DNA from 2 places in the Rhodococcus sp. Q genome. Region 1 is predicted to be linked to the other one. Evidence: riboswitches for the same ligand, from Rfam matches in the RefSeq annotation. Region 1 holds a riboswitch; the other holds the start of a gene.
What was found. A riboswitch is a leader RNA that binds a small molecule or an ion and turns the genes downstream of it on or off. The one in region 1 is predicted to bind thiamine pyrophosphate.
Positions count from the first base shown of each region.

Region 2: linked by a shared signal. The riboswitch ahead of FFS72_RS17075 (TenA family protein) and the one ahead of thiO (glycine oxidase ThiO) in region 1 are both predicted to bind thiamine pyrophosphate.

Region 1 covers NZ_SCOY01000027.1:41,795-47,041, forward strand. The annotation lists gene FFS72_RS20435 (thiazole synthase) at 6-770, opposite strand; gene thiS (sulfur carrier protein ThiS) at 775-990, opposite strand; gene thiO (glycine oxidase ThiO) at 987-2,075, opposite strand; TPP riboswitch at 2,072-2,183, opposite strand; gene thiE (thiamine phosphate synthase) at 2,210-2,920, shown strand; gene FFS72_RS20455 (NUDIX hydrolase) at 3,059-3,931, opposite strand; gene FFS72_RS20460 (GlnX family signal transduction membrane protein) at 4,192-5,247, shown strand, end outside.
Region 2 covers NZ_SCOY01000018.1:51,656-56,902, forward strand. The annotation lists gene FFS72_RS17060 (ABC transporter ATP-binding protein) at 1-55, opposite strand, end outside; gene FFS72_RS17065 (ABC transporter permease) at 52-855, opposite strand; gene FFS72_RS17070 (ABC transporter substrate-binding protein) at 833-1,843, opposite strand; gene FFS72_RS17075 (TenA family protein) at 1,852-2,643, opposite strand; TPP riboswitch at 2,631-2,726, opposite strand; gene FFS72_RS17080 (chorismate mutase) at 2,959-3,264, opposite strand; gene FFS72_RS17085 (UvrD-helicase domain-containing protein) at 3,548-5,247, shown strand, end outside.

The sequences.
Region 1 (5,247 bases):
GGCCGTCAGGACTCCAACGCGGGTGAGGACGCCTGCGCCCAGAACCGCTTCGGGATGCGTCCCGCGTTCCGTGCCAACCGTCCCGCCGTCACGGCGGAGGCCATCGCGGACGCCATCAACGCCGGATCCTTCGCCCGTGTCACGGCGGTCGCCAGCAGTACGGCGTCACAGCCGAGCTCCATCGCGAGCGCCGCGTCACTGGCCGTACCGATGCCCGCATCGAGGATCACCGGCACTCCGGCGGCATCGACGATCATCTCGATGTTGTGCGGATTGCAGATCCCGAGCCCGGTCCCGATCGGCGCACCCAGCGGCATGACGGCTGCGCAGCCGACGTCCTCGAGCCGCTTCGCCAGCACCGGGTCGTCGGTGGTGTACGGCAGCACGGTGAAGCCGTCGTCGACGAGTTGCTCTGCGGCAGAAACCAGTTCGATGGCGTCGGGCAGCAGTGTCCGGTCGTCGGCGATGACCTCGAGCTTGACCCAGTTCGTCTCCAACGCCTCGCGCGCGAGCTGTGCGGTCAGGACCGCCTCGGCGGCGCCTCGGCACCCGGCGGTGTTCGGCAGCAGTGCGATCCCGAGGCGGCGCAGCAGGTCGAGGACGCCGGTGCCGCCGACGGCGTCGACGCGGCGCATCGCGACGGTCGTCAGTTCGGTGCCCGACGCGACGAGCGCCTCCTCCAGCACCGCCAGGTTCGCGGCCCCTCCGGTACCCATGATGAGGCGCGACCCGAACTGCCTGCCCTCGATCGTCAACACGTCAGCCGCCACCACGTCAGCCACCCTGCACCGCGGTGAGAATCTCTATTTCCCAACCCTTTTCGACCGGGCTGTCCCACGACGTCCGGGGGAACACCGCGCCGTCCACGGCGACGGCGATGCCCTTCTCCGGCAACCCGAGGTGTGCCAGCAGCTGCGCCACCGTCAACGCCTCGGACAGCTGGTGGTCCTCACCGTTGACGGTGATCCCGATGTTCACGCTGTTCGTCATCCCATCCTCATTCGTGTGTCGGTCGCTGTCGTCCCGAAACGCTCGGGCTTGCAGGCCTCCGCCTCCGGCAGCGGACTGCCGGACAGTTCCGCGACCACCGCGTCCGCCGACAGCGGCGTCAGCAGAATCCCGTTACGCCCGTGGCCTGCGGCGACCACGACCTTCTCCGACACCCGTCCGAGGATCGGCAGGTTGTCGGGGCTCATGGGCCGCAGCCCGGCGGTGGTCTCGTGCAGTTCGTACTCGCCGAGGCTCGGCATCAGCGCCTGAGCGTCGAGGATCAGGTCGCGGACCCCGGCGACGGTGACCGCGGTGTCCTCACCGGACTCGTGCTGGGTCGCGCCGACGACGAGACCGTTGCCGCGGGGAACGAGGTAGACGGGCCTGCCGTGGACGCTGGCGCGGATGGTGCGCGACGGCGCGGGCGCGACACCGGGGCGGTGACGCAGTCGCAGCACCTCACCCTTGACCGGTCGGACGGGCAGACCGGGCCACAGTCGCGCGGACGCCGTACCGGCGGCGACCACCACCCGGTCGGCGGCCAGACCGTCCGGATCGGTGACGGCCTCGGCGACGAATCGGACGCCTGCCGCCTCCCCCGCCGACCGCAACGCCCGGACGAGCGCGCGATTGTCGACGGCGAACTCCGCCGCAGCCAACAGGCCGAGCCGGATCGTCGGTGCCAGCGCCGGTTCCAGTGCCCGGACCTGGGGACGCGTCAGCAGGTCGAGGTGGTACCCACGCCCGTCCAGCCAGTCGGCGACCGTTCGCAGGTCGGCGGCATCCGCTCCGTCGAGGGCCACCGTCATCGAGCTCTGCGAGGTGAACAGCGTCTCGCCCGTCGCCCGCTCCAACTCGGCACCGAAGTCCGGCCACCTGTCCAGCGACGCAGCACCGACCGTGAGAACCGCGTCCTCCCCCGGCCAGCCCTCGGACAGCGGGGCGAGCATGCCGCCCGCCACCCACGATGCCCCGGACCCGACCCGCGGGTCGTACACCGTGACCGTCCATCCGGCCTGCGCCGCACGCCACGCGATCGACAATCCGATCACGCCGCCACCGACGACCGCGACGGTTCCGCTCATCACTCCACCTCACTCCCTGCGCCGGCATGATCCGGGTCAGGTCTGACGGTCGGGGCCCGCGGGCCCCCTCTCAGCCCCGCGTTCGCCGGGACTCCCGTGTCACATCTGTTGCCTCAGAGACTACCTTTGGACGCGTGCCCCCCTCGCATGCCGGTCAACGACCCACACCGCGCGAACGCCTCGCCACGGCGCGCTTGTACCTCTGCACCGACGCCCGGCGCGAACGCGGCGACCTGGCGAAGTTCGCCGATGCCGCACTGTCCGGCGGAGTCGACATCATCCAGCTCCGCGACAAGGGCTCGGCGGGCGAACGCCAGTTCGGCCGGATCGAGGCGAAGGAAGAACTCGCGGCTCTCGCCGAGCTCGCCGCCGTGTGCCGCCGCCACGGCGCGCTCCTCGCCGTCAACGACCGCGCCGACCTCGCGCTCGCGGCGGGCGCCGACGTCCTGCACCTCGGCCAGGGCGACCTCCCGGTGCACTACGCGCGCCGGATCGTCGGCCCCGACGTCGTGATCGGCCGGTCCACGGGCAGCCGCGCGCAGGCGCAACTCGCCGCCATCGAGGACGGCGTCGACTACTTCGCCACCGGCCCGGTGTGGGCCACCCCGACGAAGCCCGGCCGCACTGCCGCGAGCCTCGACCTGGTCCGGCAGGTTGCCGAGTCGCAGCCGACGATGCCGTGGTTCGCGATCGGCGGTATCGACGAGCAGCGACTCCCGGAGGTCCTGGACGCGGGCGCGACCCGCATCTGCGTCGTGCGCGCGATCACCGAGGCCCGCGACCCGCAGGCCGCGGCCCGTCGCCTCGCCGACGCCCTCGACAGCAACATCGCCGCGAGCAGCTGACCCCGCTTTCTTTCCGCCACCCGGGCTGTCATCCCGCCGCGGCTTCCTTCCTGAATGGCCCATTCATTCGGTCTGACCGAATGGGTGGGCCATTCAGGAACAGCGCGCGAAGGGTGCCCGGAACCAGCGGGGGGAGCGTCAGCCCAACCAGGACAGGACGGTCGACGGCGCGAGGCGCAGCACCGATTCGGGGAGCCGGGCCTGCAGACCGCGATCGGCGGTGACGACCGCCGTCAACTCGGCGACGACTTCGGTGAGCGTCGCCGAGTGCGATCTCGCCGACGCCAGTTCGGCGAGGGCGTCGTCGCCGCTGCCGGACGCGACGTGGACGGGCACCCGCGCGTCGACCGCGACGGCGTCCACCGCCTGACCTTCGAGAACCGCTTCGACGCGGGGTAGCCAGCCGAAGCCGCCGCCGGGGAGTTCGATGGTGCGGGGCAGGGTTGCTGCGAGGTCGGCGAGGAGGCGTCCCGTTGCTCCTGCACGGTCCCGCCACCAGCCGTCGGGACGCGATCCGAGGACGTTCGCGGTGTCGAGGAGCAGCCGGACGGGTGTCGCGCGGAGTCCGGGCCAGCTCGCGGCGAAGCCGGGATGCAGCGGGAGGTCGGTGACCTGCTCTTCGGGGACCCAGCGCAGTTCGGTGCTCTCCCCGTTGGGGACGGTGGACAGCGCGGTCGCGGCGTCCGCGACGACCGTCGTGTAGGTCCAGGGCCCGCTGGTCGCGTGCGCGGTGACGCGTTCGGCGCGGACCTGGACATGTTCGACCGAGATACCGGCTTCCTCGCCTGCCTCGCGGATCGCGGCGTGGGTGGTGGTCTCGTGGGAGTCGCGGGCGCCGCCGGGCAACGCCCAGGTTCCGCCCTGATGACTCCACGCCGCGCGATGCTGCAGCAGCACTGCCGATCCGCCGCCCGGCGCCGGTGCGCGGAGCAGCAGTCCGGCGGCGCCGTGACGCCCCCAGTAGCGGCTGCCGTCATCACTTTCGGCCCAACCGTCCCCGTCACCGCGCATCGACTTCGCTCACCTGCCCCGTGTTCCGACTGCCACGCGCACGGCCGGAGGACCGGACACGGGACGAGTCACGTGCCCTCGAAGATAACCAGTCGTTCGACCCGAAGCGCGGGTACTGCTTATATGCTGCCCCCTGTCCGACGTTCGAGCCAGGTTCGAAGGGATGCGCGGTGGTAGTTCGGGTGGCCCCGTCGACGCGTCCGCGCGGCGTCGGGACGGCAGCCGACCCGGTCGGTGCGCGTGCACGGAGGCGTGCCCTCGTGCGGACCACTCCGGCGCAGATCACCGCGGTCGGTATCGGGTTGATCGTGATCGCGATCGTGTCGGGAGTCGTGGCCGCCGCGCAGGTGACGGACCGGGAGCGGACGCTCGACACCCTGCACAGCGAAGTCGAGCCGCTCGCCCACGCGGCCCAGGACATCTACAGCTCGCTGTCCATCGCGGACGCCGCCGCGACGACCGCGTTCCTGGCGGGTGGGATCGAGCCGGCGGAGGTCCGCGACCGGTACACCCTCTCCATCGGCGACGCCTCCGCCGATCTGGTCGACGCCGCCGCGGGCATCGACGAGTCCGACACCACCTCGCACGACCTGCTGGCCCGGCTGTCGGTCGGGGTCCCGATCTACACGGGACTGATCGAGACGGCCCGCGTCAACAACAGGAGCGGGCAGCCGGTCGGGTCGGCGTACCTGAGCGAGGCGTCGTCGATGATGCAGTCGACGCTGCTGCCGCTGGCGGAGCAGTTGCACACGGTGCAGGCGGCACGGGTGGTGCAGATGCAGGCGGAGTTCGCGACGCCGCCGTGGCTGGCGATCGCCCTGCTGATGGTGGCCTTCGTGGCGTTGGTGATCGCGCAACTGTTGTTGGCGCAGTGGACACGGCGACGTCTCAACGCCGGCCTGATCCTGGCGTCGGTGGCGGTCGCGGCGTCGCTGGCGTGGCTGGTGATCGCGGGACTGCTGTCGGCGGCGTCCACTGCCCGCGCTCTCGACGCGGGCGCCCGGCCGCTGGCCGAGCTGACGACGGGCCGCATCATCACGCAGCAGGCCCGCGCCGACGAGACCCTCGGATTGGTGCGTCGTGATTTCTCGGGCCGCTACGACGAGCAGTTCCAGCAGCGCCTCGCCGACCTGGACGCACTGCTGGAAGGCGTCGCGCGAGGGAGCCTGCGGGCGGGCGCCGACGAGGTCGCGGTGGCGGATCGGGCGCAGGAAGCCTGGTCGGAGGCGCACCGACGGTTGATGACGCTGCTCGACCGCGGCGACTGGGACGGAGCCGTCTCGGTCGCTGTCGGGCCTGCCGGTGGGTCGGCAATC
Region 2 (5,247 bases), on a different contig from region 1:
GGAACGACTTGGTGAGCGCGTCGACGACGAGGCGGTTGTCGTGGGTGCCGGTCACGTCGACCCCTGGCCGCTCGTGCGTGCCCACGGCGCGACCACACGCTCGATCGCGAAGGTCAGCAGGTACAGCGTGATGCTGACGAGCGCGGTCACGAGGACCGCCGCGAGGACGAGGTCGGTGCGGAACGAGTTCTTCTGCAGGCTCATGTAGATGCCGAGTCCCTTGCTGGCTCCGACGTATTCGGCGAACACGGCGCCGACGACGGCGTAGGTGATGCCGATCCGGAGTGCGGTGAAGAAGCGCGGGAGAGCGGAGGGCAGTCGCGCGTAGCGGAACACCTGCCCGCGAGAGGCGCCCATGCTCCGCAGCAGAGCGCCCGCGTCCCGGTCGGTGGCGGCGAACCCCTCGATCAGACCGATCGCCATGGGGAAGAAGGTGACGAGTGCGATGACGAGGACCTTCGGCAGCAGCCCGAATCCGAACCAGATGATCATCAGCGGTGCGATCGCGATGATCGGCAGTGTCTGGGACACGACGAACAGCGGCACGAAGGCGCGCCGCAGCCAGGGGGAGAAGTCGACCACGATCGCGAGCGCCCATGCCAGCGTCAGCGATACCGCGAAACCGATCAGCGTCACCTGAAGGGTGGCCGCGGCGTGAACGCCGATCTCGTCCCGGTGCGACCACCCCTGCTGGAGGACTCGCAGTGGAGACGGCAGCAGTTGTGGGCGGATCCCGCTGACGTCCACGTAGATCTGCCACACCGCGACGAGTACCGCGACCATGACGACGGACGGCACCGCCCAGCGGAGCGGGGAACCGCGCAGGGAACCGCTACGGGCCGGTGAGGTAGTCATTGGTGAAGTACGTCGACCAGTCGGGTTCCTCGGTCAACGCAGCGCCGTCGGGGCCGGTGAGAAGCCCGCTTCGGTAGAGGAAGCCGGAGTTCGCGGCCCACTGCTCCGCGGTCTGGGTGCCCACCTTGCCATCGGCGTCCTTCATGAACTCGGCGGCGAGCATCCGCTGGCTCTCGACCACCAGCGTCTCGTCGTTGAAGGCGCCGGGGTTGGCGTCGATGAGGTCCTGCGCCGCCTGGTCCGGATTGTCCGCGGCGAACTGGTAGCCGCGCTGCAGTGCCTGCACGAACTTCGCCGCCCGCTCCGGGTTGGCGCCCAGCCAGTCCTCGTTGGCATCGACGACGATGGCGTAGGCGTCCGGGAAACCGTAGTCGGTGTAGCGGAAGTACGTCATCGGTGTGCCGTGATGCTCGGCCTCGATGCCCTCCCACGCGAGGTAGGAGACGGTGAAGTCCGCCTTGCCGGAATAGACGGCCTCGTACGCCGACGTTCCGAGCGTGACGGACGTGAACTGGCCTGTGCCACCATCGTTCCGGATCACCTGCTGGAGAGCTTCCTCCTCGCCGGGATCACCGAAGCCGGCGTAGGTCTTGCCGTCCAGATCCTTCGGGCGGGTGATGTCGGTACGGTCCGCCTTGACGCCGATCCCCGTCGCCCAGTGCTGCAAGGGTGCGAGCACGGACAGCGTGTGCGCACCGGACGCGCGGGAGAACGTCGACGAATTGTGGGTGCTGATACCGAATTCGGCGTTGCCTGCGTCGACCACCGTGTCGACGGACGTGTTGTTGTACGGCAGCACCTCGACGTCGAGACCCGCGTCGGCGAAGTAGCCGCGCTGCTGCGCCACGAAGAAGCCGGTGTGGTTGGTGTTCGGCGTCCAGTCCAGCGCAAACCGGATGGTCTCGTCGGACCCGCCGTCCTGACCGCAGGCACTCAGCGTCGTCAAAGCCAGTGCGGCGGCGGCAATCCCGGTGAGGGCGCGCCTCATGCGACCGCTCACGACGCCGGCCAGGGCTGGGTGTTCAGGGCGGTGTCCCAGAACAGGAGCTCGTACCGGGTCGCGACGGTGAACGCGGTGACCATCGCGTCGCGCTCCGCCTCGCCGGCGACCTCGGCCGCAGCGTCGACCAGCGACCGCGCGGTCGCCGCGGACTGCTGGAACTCCTCGGCGTCATAGGTCGTGACCCACTGCGCGTACGGGTGCCCCGGATCTGCCGCGAGCACCTCCGCGGCGCTCGCGGCCAGACCACGTCCCACGTCGGCGTAGATCCAGAAGCACGGCAGCGCCGCCGCCGCGCCGACCGCGTACGGCTGCGTGGCCGCGGTCGCGATCAGGTACGACACGTAGCCGAGGCACGCCTGCGACGGTTCCGGCTCACCGGCGCGCGGCGGCAGCAGGCCACCCTCGAGCAGATCCGCGTGCAGGGCCGTTTCCACGGTGGCCGCGGCCGCGGACGAGTTCGCCCAGAACGCCGCGGTCTGCGGGTCAGGCGACTTCGACGCGAGGATGGCCAAGGCCTTCGAGTATCCGGCGAGGTACAGCGAGTCCTGCTCGACGTAGGTGCGGAACGCCTCGAGCGGCAGCGTGCCGTCGCCGAGACGGCGCAGGAACTCGAGGTCGTCGATCGCGACCCGCAGGGTCTTCGTCCGATCCCAGAGGTACTCGGTGAATCCTCCGGACTCGGTGCCCCCGGTGAATCCGCCGGATTCCGTGCCATCGGTGAATCCTTCGGATTCCGTGACATCGGTGAATCCTTCGGATTCCGTGACAGGCGCGCGCAAAACCATGACATCCCTTCGTCAGCATTACCTGGACAGGTTCTCGGGTCTCATCTCAGCCCCGCGTTCGCGGAGCACCCCGTGTCAGAACACCGACGACGGTATCAGCACGGGATCGGGCGGCCGGAGGGGCTGGGCCAGGGAATGCGGCCACCGAGGGCTCCTCGGACGCCGATCACCCGAACGAAGTCACGACGACACGCCGTCGGTGCAGCCGTTGTCGGTGGGGGAAAGGGTAGGTCAGGACGCCGAGGCCGCACGAGCGGCCGCGGCGAGTGGATCCACCGGGCGCCGCCCGGATTGTCCGAGTCTGCCGGTCCCGGCTCAGCGACCCAGCGGTCCGCGGCCGAGTCGCAGCAGCAGCATCGCGAGGGTGTGACCCTCCTGGCCGAGCTCGCCGAAACGCTCGAGGACCTTCATCTCCCGGCTGTGCACGAGGCGGGGGCCGCCGGACGCCATGCGGGTGCGGCCGATGATCTGCGACACCTCGCTGCGGCGCTTGATCGCGGCGAGGATCTCGGCGTCGAGCCGGTCGATCTCCTTGCGGAGTGCGTCGATCTCGGCCTCGGTGGTCGGGATCTCGGTGGTGGGGACGTCGCCGTTCGAACCTGCGTCGTTCGCCGCGTTCATGTCTTCTCCTCGTGTCACACACTGGATCGTCGTCGGCCCCGCCGGTCGTTACCCGATCCAGGCGTTTCACGAAAAAGCCCCGGATCGCTGTTGCGGACCGCGGGGCTCGTGGGGGGTGTTCAGGCCACGGGCACCGGAGTCCGGTACCCGTAGAAAAATCGCCAGTGGTGGCGATCGAAGGCGCTGAGCATGGCCCCATTTTGCCATGCTCGAGGGGGTGCGCCCGGTTGGGGTGCGGGCGGCGGACCCCGATGTCGGCGCCCGGCGGTAGCGTGGACGGGCAATGAACACATTCTCCGCTGCAGCCCAGGCCGGCCACCGCACATCCACCGCGGATCTCCTCGACGGACTGAACCCGCAACAGCGGGAGGCTGTCGTCCACACGGGGTCGCCGCTGCTCATCGTGGCGGGCGCCGGGTCGGGCAAGACCGCCGTCCTGACCCGCCGCATCGCCTACCTGCTCGCCGAACGAGATGCCACGCCGAGTCAGATCCTGGCGATCACGTTCACGAACAAGGCGGCCGCGGAGATGCGCGAACGCGTCTCCCAGTTGGTCGGTCCGCGCGGCGGGAACATGTGGGTGGCGACGTTCCACTCGACGTGTGTGCGAATCCTGCGTATGCAGGCGGCGTTGCTGCCCGGCCTGAACTCGAACTTCACCATCTACGACGCGGACGACTCGCGCCGGCTGCTGACGATGATCTCGAAGGACCTCGAGATCGACCAGAAGAAGTACTCGGCTCGGCTGCTGGCCACGCACATCTCGAACCTGAAGAACGAGCTGATCGGACCGGAGCAGGCGGCCGAGGACGCCGACCGTGACACCAACGAGGTGGTTCGGCTGGTCGCGCGGGTGTACGGGCACTACCAGGCCCGACTGCGGGCCGCGAACGCCCTCGACTTCGACGACCTGATCGGCGAGACCGTCTCGGTCCTGCAGCGGCACCCGCAGGTCGCCGAGTACTACCGGCGCCGCTTCCGGCACGTCCTCGTCGACGAGTACCAGGACACCAACCACGCCCAGTACGTGCTCGTGCGCACCCTCGTCGGCGAGGAGGGAGCAGGCACGGCGGCGGTGCCGACCTCAGGCCAGGTTCCGCCATCGGAACTGTGTGTCGTCGGTGACGCGGACCAGTCGATCTACGCGTTCCGCGGCGCGACCATCCGCAACATCGAGGAGTTCGAGCGCGACTACCCGCAGGCGCGGACGATCCTCCTCGAACAGAACTACCGCTCCACCCAGAACATCCTGACGGCCGCCAACGCCGTCATCTCCCGCAACACCGGACGCCGGGACAAGAAACTGTGGACGGACTCCGGCGAGGGCGAACTGATCATCGGGTACGTCGCCGACAACGAGCACGACGAGGCATCGTTCGTGGCGTCCGAGATCGACCGGCTCGTCGACGCCGGGGACGCGAAGTTCGGCGACGTCGCCGTCTTCTACCGGACGAACAACTCCTCCCGCGCGCTGGAAGAGGTGTTCATCCGGCTCGGGCTGCCGTACAAGGTGGTCGGCGGGGTCCGGTTCTACGAGCGCAAGGAGGTGCGTGACGCCGTCGCGTACCTGCGGGTGCTGGAGAACCCCGACGACACGGTCAGTCTGCGCCGCATCCTCAACACCCCCCGCCGCGGCATCGGCGACCGCGCGGAGGCGTGCGTCTCCGTGCACGCCGAGCGGCGGGGCATCGGTTTCGCCGCGGCCCTGCGTGACGCCGCCGCGGGCACCGTTCCGCTGCTGAACACCCGCTCGCAGAAGGCGATCGTCGCGTTCGTCGAGATGATGGACGAGATCCGGGACGGCATGCAGCCCGACGACGCCGGACTGATCGATATCGGCGACGTGGTCGAGTCGGTACTCGACAAGACCCGCTACCGGGCGGAGCTCGAGGCCAGCAGCGACCCGCAGGACGGTGCCCGGCTCGACAACCTCAACGAACTGGTCAGCGTCGCACGTGAATTCAGCTCCGACGCCCGGAACGC